3 regions of the Novosphingobium sp. fls2-241-R2A-195 genome follow, and region 3 is predicted to be linked to each of the others. Evidence: riboswitches for the same ligand, from Rfam matches in the RefSeq annotation. Region 3 holds a riboswitch; each other region holds the start of a gene.

What was found. A riboswitch is a leader RNA that binds a small molecule or an ion and turns the genes downstream of it on or off. The one in region 3 is predicted to bind cobalamin.
Region 1: it holds a riboswitch for cobalamin, as region 3 does, so the genes downstream of both, QRN25_RS01835 (TonB-dependent receptor domain-containing protein) here and QRN25_RS10810 (TonB-dependent receptor plug domain-containing protein) in region 3, are expected to answer to the same signal.
Region 2: it holds a riboswitch for cobalamin, as region 3 does, so the genes downstream of both, QRN25_RS20150 (HoxN/HupN/NixA family nickel/cobalt transporter) here and QRN25_RS10810 (TonB-dependent receptor plug domain-containing protein) in region 3, are expected to answer to the same signal.

What each region holds. Positions count from the first base shown of each region.
Region 1 covers NZ_JARVRY010000002.1:221,999-227,966, reverse strand. Annotated here, with positions in the region: gene mdh (malate dehydrogenase) at 1-711, opposite strand, end outside; gene QRN25_RS01845 (hypothetical protein) at 1,168-1,500, opposite strand; gene QRN25_RS01840 (cell wall hydrolase) at 1,651-2,829, opposite strand; cobalamin riboswitch at 3,117-3,308, shown strand; gene QRN25_RS01835 (TonB-dependent receptor domain-containing protein) at 3,415-5,277, shown strand; gene QRN25_RS01830 (ABC transporter substrate-binding protein) at 5,421-5,968, shown strand, end outside.
Region 2 covers NZ_JARVRY010000027.1:63,803-69,770, forward strand. Annotated here, with positions in the region: gene QRN25_RS20145 (hypothetical protein) at 1-350, shown strand, start outside; gene QRN25_RS20150 (HoxN/HupN/NixA family nickel/cobalt transporter) at 686-1,738, opposite strand; cobalamin riboswitch at 1,926-2,168, opposite strand; gene QRN25_RS20155 (nuclear transport factor 2 family protein) at 2,237-2,635, opposite strand; gene QRN25_RS20160 (hypothetical protein) at 2,891-3,151, shown strand; gene QRN25_RS20165 (sigma-70 family RNA polymerase sigma factor) at 3,443-3,865, shown strand; gene QRN25_RS20170 (ribonucleotide-diphosphate reductase subunit beta) at 4,078-5,127, shown strand; gene QRN25_RS20175 (hypothetical protein) at 5,294-5,818, shown strand; gene QRN25_RS20180 (MAPEG family protein) at 5,870-5,968, shown strand, end outside.
Region 3 covers NZ_JARVRY010000013.1:4,905-10,872, reverse strand. Annotated here, with positions in the region: gene cobT (nicotinate-nucleotide--dimethylbenzimidazole phosphoribosyltransferase) at 1-323, opposite strand, end outside; gene QRN25_RS10815 (DUF1636 domain-containing protein) at 320-727, opposite strand; gene QRN25_RS10810 (TonB-dependent receptor plug domain-containing protein) at 972-2,957, opposite strand; cobalamin riboswitch at 3,130-3,321, opposite strand; gene QRN25_RS10805 (cobyrinic acid a,c-diamide synthase CobB) at 3,325-4,713, shown strand; gene mdoH (glucans biosynthesis glucosyltransferase MdoH) at 4,692-5,968, opposite strand, start outside.

The sequences.
Region 1 (5,968 bases), on a different contig from region 3:
GGCGGCCGGTGCGTAGAACGCCGAGCCGGTCTTCAGCAGGCCGACGATCTCGCCGCCGCCCGAACGGGTGCGCTGCACGATCGCGTCGATCTTTTCCTGCGTGGTGCGGCCCATCTTGATGAGGTCCGGAACCGGGATGCCGTTGACGGTCGAGTACTGCACGACCGGGACCATGGTGTCGCCGTGGCCACCGAGCACGAAGGTGTTCACGTCGCGGATCGAGACGCCGAATTCCCATGCCAGGAAGGTCGAGAAGCGGGCCGAGTCCAGAACGCCGGCCATGCCGACGACCTTGTTGTGCGGCAGGCCCGAGAATTCGCGCAGCGCCCAGACCATCGCGTCGAGCGGGTTGGTGATGCAGATCACGAAAGCGTCGGGTGCGTTGGCGGCGATGCCTTCGCCGACCGACTTCATCACCTTGAGGTTGATGCCGAGCAGGTCGTCGCGGCTCATGCCGGGCTTGCGGGCGACACCGGCGGTGACGATGATGACGTCGGCGCCGGCAATGTCGGCATAGTCGTTGGTGCCGGTGATCTTGGCGTCGAAGCCTTCGACCGGACCACACTGCGAGAGATCGAGAGCCTTGCCCTGCGGGAGACCTTCAGCGACGTCGAACAGGACGATGTCGCCCAGTTCCTTCTGCGCCGCGAGGTGCGCCAGCGTACCGCCGATGTTGCCGGCGCCGATAAGGGCAATCTTCTTACGAGCCATGATCCGTTCGTGTCCTTCCCGAGGGCGGGATTTCTCGGACTTCAAGGCGGCCTGCGCTAATCCCGCAAATGGCAGGTGCCGGTGTTTGCGAGGGCGGCCCTACGCCCCTTGGAAGACCATTGCAACCGGCAAAGGGGTCTTTGCATCAGCTTTTATCTGATAATAGTTCGCAATTGCAATAAAGGGGGTGAAATGGCGGAAATCGCCTGTTTGTTCACCTGTCGGCAATGTTGCGAAAGGGTTTAGCGGCGCTGGGGATGGTATCGAACGGGGATATGGCGAGCGCAAGTCGCTTTGGGTGCGACTCGTCGAAACTCTCATCCTCCCTGTCGCGAAGCGATGGGGAGGGGGACCGCCGACGTAGTCGGTGGTGGAGGGGGATTGCAACCCACCCCTCCGTCAGTCGCTTCGCGACTGCCACCTCCCCATCGCTTCGCGACAGGGAGGATTAAGCGTTCAACTCGCGAGGCGCTTTGCCAGAGCGGCGGCCATGCGGCGGTCGAGGTGGCGGCAGATGCCGAGCCAGCGGGCGCGCGCGCTCGTGTCGCCGCGATCGTGGGCGGCTTCGGCCTCTATGCGGGCCTGCTCGGCGGCGGCGAGGCCGTGCCGGGCGAAATGCATGAGGGCCTCGGCGATACCTGCGTCGATGGCGGTCGCCTTGGCAACGGTGCGCAGGGATGGGCGCGTTCCCGCATTGTCGTTGACCGCGCCCAGCGGCGCGCCGGTGCAGAGCACTCCGGCAATGGCCGGCATCGTCCCGTTCATGGCGGCGGCGAAGCGGATGGTCATGGGCGGATAGTCTCTCTTCTTGGTGGGTGTCGACGGATCAACCCTCTACCCCGGCAGCGATGAACCCATCATGCAGGGACGTGGTTTCTCAAGTCTTGACGATACCACCTAGGGACATTCCCCGGGTGCCTCCGTTGCAATCGATTATCTTCAATTTGCGGGCTGGGTGATCCAGCGGCCGGAGTTTGCGTACTCGGCCTTGATGCCCTGCGAACCCGGCAGATTCCGGGCGGTATAGAGCGAATCCCCGCCGCGCTGCTGCACTTCGCTGGAATAGGCGGGGCTGGGCTGGATGGGCGTGGTCGGGCTGGTTGCCTGCGCGACCGGCTCCGCCTTCGCGGGCTGGGCCGTGCCGAATGCGCGCTGGACGGCGAGCGGGTCGAGCGCCGCTGCTGCAGCGGCGGCATCGGCGCTGTCGTCATGGCGGTGCGGAGCGGCCATCGGCTCGCCGCCGAGGTAGGCGAAACGGAACGTCGCCGCGCTGCCCGCCGCGCCGCGCAGCGCGTAGAAGCGGTGCGCGCCGATGGTGGAAAGGTATTGCAGGCTCGGCGCCCAGTAGGGGTGCACCTGGACAGTATGATAATGCGTGGCGAGGCCGATCGGCGTGTAGACGTAGCCTGCCAGCGCCTGGCGCGCGACGTTTTCGGCGCGGTCCCAGAACATGCGCTGCGGGCGGCGGGCGAGCGAGCCGTCGCAGGTGAACGAGAACTGGCAGCCGGTCGAACGTTCCGACCCCTCGTAGACGACGCCGCAGACGGTCTTGGGATAAGCCGGGTGGGCCATGCGGTTGAGCACGACCTGCGCCACCGCGCGCTGGCCCGCGTCGGGCTCGCTCGCGGCTTCGTAGTAGATCGCGGCGGTCATGCACTGCAGCGCGCGGGTGCGGTCGACGCCGGAGTTGTCGATGTAGATCGGCCGCGCGGTAGCCAGCGGGCCCGAGACGCTGTCGTCGGCGTCGGAGCGGATGCCTTCGCCGACCTGAAGCGGGGCCTTCTCGGCTTCGAGGTAATAGAAGGCCGAGCCGGGGAAGCTGGCGCCCGCCTGCTCGAACGGCATGGGCAGTGCTTCGGCGCCTTGCGGGGCGGCGTCGGCGATGGCGAAGCTGTCCCAGCCTTCCGGCGCGGCGAAGGCGGGAAGGGCGACGGCGGCGAGCGCGGTCACTGCAAAGGTCCAGCGGCGGCGCAGGACGACCGGGCGGTGCCCGACACCGCGGGCGCGGCGCGGGTAGCGGCCGACGAAATCGCGCGGGCGTTCGAACGGAGCGCCTTGCGAATCCATCACCGGCGCCGGGGCGGCGTCTGGTCCGGGAATGGAAGGGGCAGGGCTCACTCGGTTCCTTTCGGCCGCAATTCGGCAGCACCGGCCTAGCCTGTGTCCGGTGCGCGCGCATCCGGGCATTCCGGGCCGTCCCGTTGCGGTACAGCCACGCTCTGTACGCATAAGGGCTTAAGATTTGGCTGCGCCCTGTCGTCCCGGACTTGATCCGGGACCGCTGGCCGTGAACGGCTGTCCTTGCGGCGTGGCGCCTTGCCCATGGCTCGAGCCTAAAGACCGCCACCGGCCCCGGATCAAGTCCGGGACGACGAACGCTTGCCAACCCCTGTATGCCGCACTATCCGCGCGGTTACGTCATGGGTTGCCCGCAAGGGCCTAAGAGGGAAGCCGGGTGCGAATACCGGCGCTGCCCCCGCAACTGTGACCGGGGAGGCCGCCTCCACCATGCCACTGGCCCGTATGAGGGCCGGGAAGGCGGATGGCGCGACTGACGATCCGGGAGCCAGGAGACCTGCCCGAGACGGTCGTTCCGCAGCCGGACGGGGTTCTTCCGGATGCAGCGAGTGTGACGCGCGATGAGGAAGGCGCGCATGCCTCCGCCGTGAACGGCACAAGCACGTTCAAAGGTTCGGAGGACATATGAAGTATCTGTTTCTGCTCGGCACCGCGCTTGCGGTGAGTACGCCTGCGCTGGCACAGGACGCGGTTGCGATCGGCGAGCAAATGGCGGCGGGCGACCGTGCGATGGCGCGCACCGACATCACCGTCACCGCGACCCGTGAGCCGACCCCGATCACACAGGTCGGCCAGTCCGTCAGCGTCGTCACCCGCGACCAGATCGAGCGCACGCAGGCGACCACCGCCACTGACGTGCTTGCCCGCATCCCCGGCATCTCGACCGTGCAGTCGGGCGGTTTCGGCCAGCCCGCGAGCGTTTTCGTGCGCGGTGCCGAGAACGCGCAGTCGCTGGTGCTGATCGACGGTGTGCGCATCAACGATCCCGGCGACGTCGGCGGCGGCTTCGACTTCGGCGCGCTGCCGATCGGCCAGTTCGACCGCGTCGAGGTCGTGCGCGGGTCCTCGGGCGTGCTGTGGGGCAGCCGCGCGGTGGGCGGCGTCATCAACTTCATCACCGCCCGCCCGACCGAACAGTGGACCGCGCGCGGCCAGGCCGAATATGGCTGGCGCGACCGCAAACAGGCGAGTGTCTCGGCGGCGGGTCTCGTCGGCCCGGTCGGGCTGACGCTGGGCGGAAACTGGCTCAAGGGCGACGGCTTCTCGGCCTTCAACGAGCGCCGCGGCGCCACCGAGAAGGACGGCTTCGAGAGCAAGAGCGCCAATGCCCGCGCCTCGATCGAGTTCGCGCCCGGCCTCTCGGCCGATGCGGGCGGGTTCTATACCAAGGCGAACTACGACTACGACAACACCGGCGCCGATGCCCTCAACGTCGGGATGAAGCGCGATACGCTGGGCTATGCGAACCTGCGCTATGCGGGCCTCGACGGGCGGCTGAACGCGCGCGTCGGCTATGGCATCAACGACACGCGCCGCATCTCCGACGACGCGGTGTTCGGCCCCTACACCACCAACGGCCGCACCGAGCGCTTCGAGGGCCAGGTCAGCTTCGCGCCCATCGAGCAGGCCAGCGTACTGGTCGGCGGCGAGACCGAGAAGCAGAAGTTCGACGACAATTACGGCTCGAAGGATTCGACCACCATCGACAGCCTGTTCGGCAACCTGACGCTGCGTCCGTTCGCCGGCCTGACGTTGAACGGCGGCCTGCGCTACGACGACAACTCGGACTTCGGCGACCGCACGACCTTCGCTGCCAACGGCGCCTGGGTGATCGGCGGCGGCGACAGCGCCCCGGTCCTGCGGGCCAGCTACGGCGAGGGTTTCAAGGCGCCCTCGCTCTACCAGCTCTACACCAACGCGGGCTTCCGCGCGCTCGATCCCGAGACGTCGAAGAGCTGGGATGTCGGCATCGAGCAGCCTTTCGCCGAAGGGACCGGTCGCTTCACGCTGACCTACTTCGATCGCAAGACGAAGAACCTGATCGACTACGACCTTGCGAACTTCAATTACTACAACGTCGGCCGCTCGCGGGCGCAGGGTGTGGAACTGGGGATGCAGGTGACCGACTGGCAGGGCTTCGACGTGAACCTCGCCTATACCTACCTCGACGCCGTCAACGAGGACACCGGCGCGCAGCTGGCGCGTCGTCCCAAGAGCAATCTCTACGCCAGCATCGACAAGGCGTGGGCGGTCGGTCTGAAGCTGGGCGCGGACCTGCGGGTCGGCGGCGGGCGCTACGACGATACCGCGAACACGCAGTACGTTGGTGGCAACGTAGTCGTGGGCCTGCGCGGCGCCTTCGCGGTGACGCACAATGTCGAGGTCTATGGCCGCGTCGAGAACCTGTTCGACGAGCATTACGAAGTGGTGCGCACGTACGGCACGCCCGGCCGCTCGGCCTATGCCGGCATCCGCGTGAAGATGTGAGCCAAGGGGCGGTTCCCGGCAGGCGTCGTCCCGGACTTGTTCCGGGACCGCTGGCCGTGGACCGCCCTCCTTGCAATGGTTCCCTGACCCCTCGTCATTGCGAGCGCAGCGAAGCAATCCAGGGAGGTTTGCGCGGCCCTGGATTGCTTCGCTGCGCTCGCAATGACGGCGGAGGGGGAGCGCAAGCGGGCTTCGGGTGGCTTGTCGTTACCGCGCTGCTCCTGACGCTCGCCGCCTGCCAGCCGTGGTCGGACCCGCCGGTCGAGGGATCGGTGCGGCCGCGCATCGTTTCGCTCAACCCCTGCACCGACGCGGTGCTGGCGGAGGTGACGTCGCCGGGGCAGCTGCTGGCGATCTCCCACTATAGCCACGATCCCTCGGCCAGTTCGATGGATCTCGCCCGCGCCGCGCAGTTCGCCGAAGTGTCGGATGCGGTGGAGGATGTCGTCGCGCTCGAACCTGACGTGGTGGTGGCGAGCAGCTACACGCCGCCGGCCACCGCGCAGGCCCTGCGCGACATGGGGCTGGAGGTCGTGCTCGAGCCGCTTCCCGCCGACCTTCCCGAAGCGCTCGCGCAAGTGCGGCGGCTGGCGAAGCTGGCGGGCAATCGTTCGGAAGGGGAGGAACTGGCCGGGCGGATGGAGGCCGCCGTCGCCCGTGCCAAGCCGCCGACCGGCGTGCGGCCGGTGCA
Region 2 (5,968 bases), on a different contig from region 3:
AGATCGACCGTATTCGCGAAGCGCTGGCCTTGTTGGACGGCGTCGGCATCGACGGTGCCATACCGCTCGACCGTGTGCGTATCGATGCGATGCTCGAATGCGGCGCGGCGATGAGCGCCGTGCTTGAGATCATCGGCCCGGACATGCCCTTCATGCTGTCGCGCGGCAGTCACGACACCTGCCTTGCGACCGTGGTGCCGCCGGGCGGCTCCGAGGAGGCCATTGCTGAGGGCTCGACGCTTGCGCTGGCGATGCTGGCCGGGCACGTCGCTGCGGTGCTGGCGAAGGGCGAGCGCGCGCCGCATGCCGCTGATGTCCAGTTGGCCTCGACTTCCATCCGCCTTCACTGACAGCCTGAACCGGCAGCCGGGCTGACAGGTTTCCCCGAACTGTCCCGTCAGAAGCCCGGCCGGGAGGGGATGACGACGGGTGCGCCGTCCACTTTGGTGGTGACATAGGCATTGACGACCGAAGGGCCACACCGCGATGCTCGCACGGGCCAACCAGAGCCAGCAGAGCGTCCTCTCGCTGCTGCACTAATAACGCAATGTTATGTAGAGCCTTCCTGTCCCGGAAGATTCGAAAAGGCCGTGGTTCCTCATGGTCCGAGCTTTCTTGCGTTGAAAAAGATCCACTCTCGTTCCCTCCCGCTTGCGGAAGGGAACGAGGGTTGGTCGTTTGCGACCTAGTCGCAGCGGGGTGGGTTGGCCGTTGCCCGCATCTCTACCGTGTCCAGCCCGCCCCAACGGAACACGGCCCAGCTCAGTAACCAGCACATCACGAACAGGCCGATGATCAGGAATCCCAGCGTGTTGAACTGCTCCGAAAGCGAGGCCGCCCCGGACCATACGCCGCCCTCCAGCCCGAATTTCTCCGACAGCAGCGCGGCGGTCTGGATCGAGCCGATCACCAGCGCCACCATGGCGGAGATGGCCGTGATGACGATGTTGTAGTAGAGCTTGCGGATCGGCTTGACGAAGGCCCACTCGTAGGCCCCCAGCATGATGACGCCGTCGGCGGTATCGACCAGCGCCATGCCAACTGCGAACAGCGCCGGGAATACAAGTACCGAGCCCAACGAAATCCCGTCTGCCGCATGGGCGCCGGACAGACCGAGGATGGCGACTTCGGTGGCGGTGTCGAAACCGAGGCCGAACAGGAAACCGAGCGGCGCCATGTGCCAGGCATGGCGCACCAGCCGGAACACGGGGCGCAGGATTCGCGCGATCAGCCCGCGCCCGGCGAGCAGCATGTCAAGGTCTTCCTCGGCATAGGTCCCGCCGCGCCGTACTTCGACGAAGCGCTGCCAGACCCCGCGCAGGATCGCGAGGTTCATGATCGCGATCAGGAACAGGAAGGTCGCCGAAATGATCGTGGCGATCACCCCGCCCGAGCGGCCGAACGCCTCGAAATCATCGAGAGTGCCTGCTGCCAGCGCGATGGTAGTCGCGGCGATCAGGACAATGGCGGAATGGCCGAGCGCGAACCACAGGCCCACGGTGATCGGGCGCTGGCCCTCCTGCATCAGCTTGCGAGTGACGTTGTCGATGGCGGCGATGTGGTCGGCGTCGACGGCGTGGCGCAGGCCGAGGCTCCAGGCGAGGAGGGCGGTGCCCAGCATCACCGGGCTGGCGTGGAACAGGCTGAAGGCCCAGCCCCAAACGAGGAGGTTGGCGGCGGCAAGTATGGAAAAGAGCACAGTTATCCGGCTCTTTAGAGGGGTTTTCGCAGGCGACATCGGCGTCATGATCCGTCTTCGCGTCGGCGACCTGACGGGGGACTGCCGCGCCGTCGGCGCGGTCGGCACGGGAGGCCCCGGACGGACGCGGCAGCGCCCGGCGTACCTCGCGCCGATGCGGCCCCCGCCGCACGTTGCGTCGCTCAGACGGACAGTTCCGTGCCGCGGCCATCCCCTGGACCAAGGCAAGAGCGACCGGACGCAGGCAGGTCTCCTGGCTCGCGGGTCATCGCTTGATGCATGGCCTTCCCGTGGCCTCGCATGTCGCAGCGTCCGGCCCAGTGGCTGCCGGTGTCCACCTTCGGGGCACCGGCCTATGCATCGTGCTCGCCACTTACAGTTGCAGGGACAGCCCCGGATTTGGATGAGAACATCCTCACCGCGTTCCCTTTTAAGCCCCTTGCGGGGCACCGGCGCGATCTTTGTCGAAAGGCTCGGGATGAGCGCTTCGACGCGGCTTTCCTAATCGCGCGGCCGTCCCGCCGCAAGAGGCGCGCGCTATTCGGCGATGTTCATGGCGTAAATGCGCCGGGCGAAGCGCCAGCGCCCGCCGTGGCGGACGAGTTCGTCGTCGTAGCGGGCGGCGAATTTCATCACCTTGCCTTCGATCCGGGCGATTTCGCGCACGTGGCAGCGGCCCTTGGCAGTGTCGCCCGAAACCTGGATCGCGCCGGGCATGGCGAAAAAGACCATCGCCTCCATCGTGGCGAACAGATCGTCCCAGGTGCGGGAGAGGGCCTCGTGGCCCCGGACTTCGGCGTGGCTGGTGATCCACTCGGCATCGGGCGCCCAGCAATCGAGCCACTGCGCCTTGTCGATCCGCGATGCGGCGTCGGCGTACGTCTCCATCAGTTCGCGGATGGCGGCGCGGTCCTCGGCGGGGCCGGTGAATTGCATGAGGCTCTCCCTTTTGCGGGGAGGGTGTGGTGATGCGGGAGGCGAAGCAAGGGGAGGGGCATCGCGGTGGCAATGGATGCGTTTGGGCTCGGGGCTTCGACAAGCTCAGCCTGAGCGGGTTTGGAGGTTTGCGCTACTGCCGCTCACCCTGAGCTTGTCGAAGCCCCAGCAGTCAGTCGCACCTCCTCAATCCATCACCGACACCGAAATCCGCCGGTTCCTCGGGTCATGCGGGTCGGTGGGGATTAGCGCTTCGTGGTCGGCCGCGCCCTCGATGCGGTGGAAGCGGTCTTCGGCGATGCCGTCGTGCATTCCCTGCCGCTGGCACTAGTGGTGGAGCCCAGCACTTCGCGCGCTCGCCGCGCTGCTGTGCCTGGTCCCCTCGATCTCCGAATGCCTGCGGCGCAGCCGATCGAAGTGATCGACGAGATCGGCTGCGCCGGCCGGCCCCATGATGCGATGGGCCTTTCCGCCCCCGTTGAAGAAAGCGCCTCCGAAGAAAGTTGGGTCGCATGAATATCGACCAGATGTCCTTTTCCGCCCGCAGCGCTAACGAGGGCAACGTGGCCGACCGGGTTCGCCGCCTCCTGCCGATGGTTAAGCGGTAAGCCTGGTACGTCCACGGCATCGGGCCGCCCGGAGAGGATCTAGCGCAGTTGGGCCTGGCGGCCCTCACCGAATGCGTGCAGATGCACGACCTTCAGACCGAGGACGGCTTCGCCGCCTACGCCAAGATGCGGGTGAGGGGGGCGATGTTGGACCTCGTGCGCCGCGCCGGGCACGCGCGGGACGTCCGAGCGACGCCGCATGCTGGCCGACAAAGAGACGCAGCTCCGGGGCTGGCTCGGCCGCGATCCGAGGCCCGACGAACTGGCACAGGCGATGGGCATTGGCGAGTGCGAATTGGTTTCGCTGCAGGACGCCGCCCGCCCGATGCGCTTCGAGCCGATTGACAAGGTCTATTCCGATCAGTCGATGACCTGCGCCACGGAAACGCCTGACAGCTTCGCGATGCTGGTCGATGTCGAGATGCGCGGCGCGGTCATCGCGGCGATCACCGACCCGCCGGATCGGCTCAAGCTGATCGTGCAGCTCTACTTCGTCGAGGAACTGAACCTAGCTGAGATCGCCGAGGTCTTGCAAGTTTCGATCCCGCGTGTGCACCAGCTGAAAGCGCAGGCGATCGACAAGCTGGGAGAGAGCCTGAAAGGCGTCGCCGAAGTCCTCTGACCGGCACAATCCGGGGATTCGGACGAGGGCGGCGAAATTAATCGCACCCACAACCCCTTGGGGCTGCACTTTTTCCTTGCCCCCACATATTCCTGTGGGAAGATGATTCACGCACTCGATTTGCGCGCGATCTTGCCTATCTCTGGCCTTTCCGCCCAAGCGTGAAAGCGTTGTGGGTGAACGCAATTTCAGACGATCCACCGGAGCCGCCCATGTCCCTTCTCGAAGCCCGCAAGACCTACAAGCCCTTCGAATATCCCTGGGCTTACGACTACTGGAAGATCCAGCAGCAGGTCCACTGGCTGCCCGAGGAAGTGCCTCTGGGCGAGGACTGCCGCGACTGGGTGCAGAACATCTCGGAGCATGAACGCAACCTGCTCACCCAGATCTTCCGCTTCTTCACGCAGGCCGACGTGGAAGTGCAGGACTGCTACCACGAGAAGTACGCGCGCGTCTTCAAGCCGACCGAGATCAAGATGATGCTCACCGCCTTCTCCAACATGGAGACGGTGCACATCGCCGCCTATTCGCACCTGCTCGACACCATCGGCATGCCCGAGAGCGAGTACGGCGCGTTCCTTGAGTATTCGGAACTCAAGGACAAGCACGACTACCTGCAGAAGTTCGGCGTCGACAACGACGAGGACATCGCCCGCACCCTGGCGATGTTCGGCGGCTTCACCGAGGGCGTGCAGCTGTTCGCCAGCTTCGCGATGCTGATGAACTTCCCGCGTTTCAACAAGATGAAGGGCATGGGCCAGATCGTCTCGTGGTCGGTGCGCGACGAATCGCTGCACTGCGAAGGCATCATCAAGCTGTTCCACGCCTTCTGCGAAGAGCGTGGCTGCCTCACCAAGGCGGTGAAGGACGATATCGCCGACCAGTGCCAGACCACGATCCGTCTCGAGGACAACTTCATCGACCTCGCCTTCGAGCTGGGTCCGGTGCCGGGCATGACGCCCAAGGATATCAAGAAGTACATCCGCTATATCGCCGATTGGCGCCTCGGCCAGCTGGGCATGAAGCCGATCTACCTGATCGAGGACCATCCGCTGCCCTGGCTGCAGCCGCTGCTCAACGGCGTCGAGCACGCCAACTTCTTCGAGACGCGCTCCACGGAATATTCGAAGGGCGCGACGCGCGGCGACTGGAACACCGTGTGGGCCAACTTCGACTCGCGCAAGAAGGTGCGCGCGAACGACGAGCCGCTGGTGGACGACGGTTCCGAGCCCGGCCTGTTCGGCGAAGTGGCGGCGGAGTAAGTCGTATCGGATCGGGAATGGGGGCAATTTTTCCTCCATTTCCGCCGGACTGGGGCTCATTTCTCGTATTCTGCCGGATGTTTCCGGCCTCCCGCAGCGGGTAGCTCTTGGCAACCGGCGTGCTTCATGCGCATTTCTCCTGAGAATTCTGTCCGGAGAAACGGTCTTGCCCCGTACCATGCTGCTGCTGAGCGCGCTTGCGCTCGCTCCTGCAATCACCGCCCCGCCGGCGCTCGCCCAGACGTCGGCCCCCGTCTCCGCCGACAGCAAGGCGGGCAAGCGCGCCCTGCTTGACGAGAACGCGGTCACCGTGCGCAATGTGTCCCGCGAAGAACTTGTCCACGGACTTCCGCTCGTCGATGACGACGGCTTCGCCATCGGCACCGTCGAACGCCTCGCCGGTAATGAAGTGGTCCTCTCGGACGGGACGGCCGAGTACCGTGTGCCGTTCACGCAAGTCTATGCCTTCAGCAAGGACGGCGCCGATCATTACGCCAGCCGCACCCCGAAATCCCGGCTCAAGCCCGAACCGATCGTCGCCTCCGCTCCGCCTCCGCCGCCGACCGATGCCGACGAGGACTGGGAGAAGCTGGGCCCCGAGGGTGGTCCGCTCCCGGACGAACAGGACGAACCGGAGGCCGCTGCGCCTGCGGACGTGGCGCCGGATACGGCTGCAACGCCCGGCAACTGACCGGGCGATACCCGCTCCCTTACGCGGAACCATCATGAAGGAGGCCGCCGCATGTCCCATAACCCGACCCTGATTTTCCTGCCGATGCTGGTGGTGGTCGCGCTGACGTTCGTGGCTTTCGTGCGCATGGCGGTCGCCCGCACCGGTATC
Region 3 (5,968 bases):
GTCAGCGCGTTGATCGCCGCGCCGCCCGCCTCGAAGTTGGCGACCATCTGCACGGTGACCTCCGGCGGATAGGCGCTGACGCCCTGCGCGGTGACGCCGTGATTGCCCGCGAAGACGACGGCCTGCACCGGGTCCGCCTCGGGCCGCTCGCAGCCTTGCCAGCCGGCCATGAACACCGCGATGTCCTCCAGTCGGCCGAGCGCGCCGGTGGGCTTGGTGAGGCGGGCCTGACGGTTCAGCGCGGCGGCGCGGCTGGCCTCGTCGGGTTCGGGCAGCGCGGCAAGGGCAGCGGCGAAGGAGGCGGGATCGGCGAAACGGGTCATGTGCAGACGTAGCCTTCCGGGGGCGTGCGGGTGATGAAGTGGCCCTTCACGCCTTGCGGCCATTCCTTGAAGGGCACGCGGCCGTGCTCGCTTTCGGCATGGCGCGCCGCATATTCGAGGATGGCGCGGGCGGCGTCTTCGTCCGGCATGAAGTCGCCCAGCACGTAGCCGACCTTGCCCGGTGCGCGGACGTGGACGGTGCAGTGGCGGCTGCAGGCGAAGAGGCAGGGCATGGCCTGGATCTGGACGCCCTGCAGGTCCGGGTCGGTGGCCTGAACGCTGCGCATCGCCGCTTCGAGCAGGGCGCCGCCCCGCTGGCCGGTCTCGTCCTCGCGGGCGTCGGCGGTGTGGCGGCAGGTGTTGCAGACGACCACCGAAGGGCCGGGAGGTACGGGGGTCAGCATGGGGGTGTTTCTCTTGAGGGCAGGCCCGCCCTGCTGCGGTTGAAAGCTAGTTTGTCATCCCCGCGAAGGCGGGGACCCAACTGATGCGGGTGCAACAGGCGAAGTCGGGAGATGGGTTCCCGCCTTCGCGGGAATGACGACGGTACTATCAAGGACGGTTCCGCTTCAGGCAGCGGGCTCCCAAGTCTTGGGCAAGTCTCCCCTCCCGCTTGCTGGAGGGGGCGGGGGTGGGCCTTCCTTGTCATCAGAACCGGCTGCGCACGCCGACGTAGACCGTCCGTCCCAGCGCGGAGTAACCCGCCGCCGTCTGGTAGTCCTTGTCGGTCAGGTTCTCGACGCGGCCTTGCAGCATCAGGTTCTCCTTGATCCGCACTTGCGCGCGAAAGTCGATCAGCCAGTAGTCGTCCAGCTTCGCGGTGCCGGTGGCGGCGTTGAAGGTCTCGCCCGAGTAGCGCGCCGCGACGCTGGCGCGAAGCCCTTGCGGCAGGTCGATGCCCGCTTCGGCATTGGCCATGTGGCGCGGTACGCGCTGCAGCTGGCGGCCATAAGTCGAGGCGCCTTCGGTGCGGTCCTCGGCGCGGGTCCAGCTGTAGTTGCCCTCGGCAAACAGCACGCCCAGCTTCGCAGACGCGGCGAGTTCCAGGCCGCTGGCCTTGGCCGTCTTGACGTTGGCGTAGTAGCCGAAGCGCGTGGTCGTGGTGCCGGGGATGTAGCAGGCGGTGGGGAGCGTGCCGCCTGAATCGCTAGCCGTCGGGCAGTAGGCGAAGTCGATCAGGTTGTCGGTGTCGCGCTGGAACCACGTGGCGGTGAGGCGCAGCGCCTCGCCGAAGTTCTGCTCGGCACCCACTTCCCAGCCCTTGGCCTTCTGCGGGGCGAGGTCGGCGGTGCCGTAGGCGCTGTACATCTGGTAGAGCGAGGGGGCCTTGAAACCCTCGTCATAGCTGGCGCGCAGCACCGTGGCGCCTTCGTTGGGGGTATAGGCCGCGCCCGCGCTCCACACGGTCTGCCCGCCGAAGCGCGACTGGTGATCGTAGCGCGCGCCGCCGTCGAGGGTGAGGCCCTTGACCGGGCTCACGCGCAGTTCGGCGTAGAGGCTGTCCATGTCCACCGCGTAGGGCGTCAGCGTATAGGGCGTGGCGGAGTTCGTCGGCGAGGCGGTGGTCATCCGCTGCTCCTCGCGCTCGGCGCCGAACACGGCCTGGATCGCGTCGCTGAAGGTGTAGGTGCCCTGGTACTCGTAGCGGCGCAGGCGGCCGTGCGCGTCGAAGGTGATCGCGCGGATCGAGCGGGTGGGGTCGAAGTTCTCCCGGTCGGTGACGTTCTGCAGCACCGCGACGCGGTTGACGAGCTTGCCGTCCAGCAGCGCGAAGTTGAGGCCGGCGTAACCCGACCATTCCTTCGTGGTGCCATAAGCGAGGGTGTCGCCCGAAGTGCCGTCGAAATCGTTCTTCCCGTCGGCCCAGTAGCCACGCAGGTCGAGGCTGACGCCGGGGGCGACGCGCACCGTGACGGTGCCGCTGGCGGCGCTGCGCTGGAAACCGTCGGCCTCGGTCCCGTTCGCGCGGGCGGAGATACCGTCGGTGGTGAAGCGCGAGGCGGAGAGGCGCCAGTCGATGAGGTCCGAGGTGCCGCCCACGCCCGCGCGGGCGGAGACGGTGTCATGGGTTCCCGCCTCAACGGCGAAGCTGCCTTCGAGCGGCTCGGTCGGGCGGCGGATGCGCACGTTGACGACACCGCCGGTCGCGTCGCTGCCCCACAGGATCGACTGCGGCCCGCGCAGGATCTCGATGCGGTCGACGTCGTCGAGCAGCAGGTTGGAGAAGCCGTAGCCGCCCGCCGTCGCCGAGGGATCGGACAAGCGCATGCCGTCGATCACCATCACGGTCTCGCCCGCATCGGCGCCGCGGATGCGCAGAGAAGTGGTGGTGCCGTATCCGCCGTTGCGCGACATCGAGACGCCGGGGGTACGCAGCAGGGCATCGGTCAGGGCGATGGGCTGCAGGGCGACGATCGCGGGCTCGCCCAGCACGGTCACGGTGGCGGAGACGCGCTCGATCGCGACGGGGGTGCGAAGCGCGCTGACGAGGATGTTGTCGGCCGCGCCTGGTGTACTCTCGGTGTCGCCAGGTGCCGTTGTGGTATCGTTGGGTGCCGCTGTGTCCGCAAGCGCCGGAGAGGCCGAAACGAGCAGCGTGATGGTGGCTGCGGTCGTGGCAAGGTACTGTTTCACTGGTATTCCTTCATGCAAACGGCGGTGCTCCGCCGGCTGGTGAAGGATCATGGGCAGTGGGCGCGGACAGACAGCGCGACACCTCCCGCAAGCCCCCTCAGGCCGCCGGAACGATGGCTGTCGTTGCGCGAGGAATGACTTCCCCCGTTCGTCCGGCACACCCTGTCCGGTCGAAGAACGACGGCGACGGGCAGGTCTCCTGGCTCACGGGTCTTCGCCCATTTCGGCCGCCTTCTCAGGGACTTGCATCCCCAATGGCATGTGGCCGAACGGCTCTCCGCTTACAGTTGCAGGGGCAGCCCGGGTATTTCACCCGCGTTCCCTTTCAATCCCCTCGCGGGGAACCTGTCGCGGCGCGGCAAGTATCGTGCGCCGGGCTGCCGCGCAAGAGGCCAATGCTTGCGCCAACCTGCGGGAAACCATAGGTGCGGAGGCGATGGACACTCCGCGCCAAGACGATGCCCCGGCCTGCCCGGCCTACCTGATAAGCGCTCCGTCCTCGGGTCAGGGCAAGACGCTGGTGACCGCGGCATTGGCCCGAAGGCACCTCAAAGCGGGCAGAAAAGTGCGCGTTTTCAAGGTTGGGCCGGACTTCCTCGACCCCATGGTGCTCGAAGTCGCGAGTGGCGCGCCGGTCCATCAACTCGACCTTTTCATGTGCGGAGAAGCGCAGTGTCGCGCCCTTCTCCACGAAGCGGCGCACGAGGCCGAGCTGATCCTCGTCGAAGGCGCGATGGGCCTGTTCGACGGCGATCCCAGCGCCGCCGACCTCGCCGGGCGCTTCGGCCTTCCGGTGCTTGCGGTGGTCGATGGATCGGCGATGGCGCAGACTTTCGGGGCGGTGGTCCACGGTCTTGCGACGTATCGGCCGGGGCTGGAGGTCCATGCGGTGATCGCCAACCGCGTCGGCAGCGCGCGGCACGCGGAATTGCTGGAGCAGGGCGTGCCTCCGTCGGTGAAGTGGCTCGGCACTTTCCCGCGCGAGGCCGGAGTGACGCTGCCCGAGCGGCACCTCGGGCTGGTGCAGGCAGCCGAGGTCGCGGATCTCGACGCGCGACTGGATCGGGCGGCGAGCCTGCTGCCTGATGCCGTGCTGGACCTGCCGCCGCCGGTGAGCTTCCCGGCGCCCGAGGTCCCGGAGGAAAGCCCCAATCTGGGGGGTCTGCGCATCGCCATCGCGCGGGACGAGGCTTTCGCCTTCATCTACCACGCCAACTTGCGATGGCTGGAACGGGCAGGCGCGCAGCTCGCCTTCTTCTCACCGCTTCATGACGCGCGATTGCCCGATTGCGAGGCGATCTGGCTCCCCGGAGGTTATCCGGAACTGCATCTGCAGACGCTTGCCGCCAATGCGCCGATGCTGGAAGCGATCCGGGCACATCATGCGGCGGACAGGCCGATTCTCGCCGAGTGCGGGGGCATGCTCTACGCCTGTGCATCGCTGACGGACGTAGAGGGGTATCGGGCCGATCTGCTCGGATTGCTGGAGGGGCACGCCGCGATGCAGCGGCGTTTCGCCGCCCTCGGCATGCAGCACATCGCGCTGCCGGGAGGGACCTTGCGCGGGCACACGTTTCATTATTCGCGGCTGGAAACCGGGCTCGTCCCGGAGGCTCGCGCCAGCACGCCGGACGGGCGGGACGGGGAAGCGCTCTATCGCGTCGGCTCGCTCACGGCGAGCTACATGCATGGCTACTTCCCGTCCGCTCCCGAAGCGGCGGCGCGGTTTTTCGTTCAGGCTTCGACCAGCGACTGACCTTCGGTGAGGATCGCGGCCTCCTTGCGCGGATCTTCGCTGGCCTCGACGATGCCGGGTTCGGGCACGCGGAAAACCTTGGCTGCGTCCGCCTTGTCGCCGAGGTTCTCGCTAGACGACAGGCTGATGAGCCATGGCGAGAGGAACAGGCCGACGATGATCGGCGAGAGCCAGATCGCCGTCGTCATGTCGAGGAACGCGGTCGCCGTCAGGCCCGCGCCGAGCAGCAGGTGCTCGCGCAAGTCGGGCAGCACCTCGCGCACGGTGATGCGGCGGGCATCGCGGGTCTGGGTGTTCCAGCCCGCCGAGATGCCCAGCAGCAGGCCGAGCAGTGCCTTGGTCTGGGTCACCATGGTGATTGGTGCGAGCAGCATGGCCAGTACCGTCTCCAGCAGGACCGAGCGGACGGCCGCGAAGCCGCCGCCGAAGCTGCGACGCCGCTCGCCGTCGGCCAGGACCCAGATCAACCCCATGATCTTCGGGCCGAACAGCAGCATCACTGTCAATGCCAGCACGCTTGGCGGGGCGAGGGTGACGAAGCCGCCATCGCCATGCGTCGCGACCTGGCCGATCATCGTCAGGATCAGCAGCAGCCAGCCCGGCGAGGTGAGGTAGGCCGAAGCCCCGATCAGCAGGTGCAGGCGGCTGGCCCAGTGCAGGCCCGAGGCGCCGAGCAGCTGCAGGTGCTGCAGGTTGCCCTGCATCCAGCGGCGGTCGCGGATCGCCATGTCGATGATCGTCGGCGGGAATTCCTCGTAGGAACCGCCGATCATGACCATGTGGACCGCCCAGCCGCGCCGACGCAGCAGGGCGGATTCAAGCATGTCGTGGCTGAGGATATGGCCGCCGAACGGCGCCTTGCCGGGAAGCTCCGGAAGGCCGCAGGCTTCGGCGAAGGCGCGGGTGCGCACGATCGCGTTATGGCCCCAGAAGTTGGCTTCCGAGCCCGACCACCACAGCAGTCCGGCGCTTGCGATGGGGCCGTAAGCCTCGCTCGCGAACTGCATCCAGCGTTGGAACAGGGTGCGCGCGTTGGTGATCATCGGCACCGTCTGGAGCAGGCCGATCGAGGGACGCTCCTCCATGATCGAGGCCATGCCCACGATCGTCTCGCCGCTCATCATCGAATCGGCGTCGAGCACCAGCATGTTCTCGTAGGCGCCGCCGAAGCGCTTGACCCATTCGGCGATGTTGCCGGGCTTGCGGGCGATGTTCTTCTCGCGGCGGCGGTAATAGATCTTGATCGGCGCGTGGT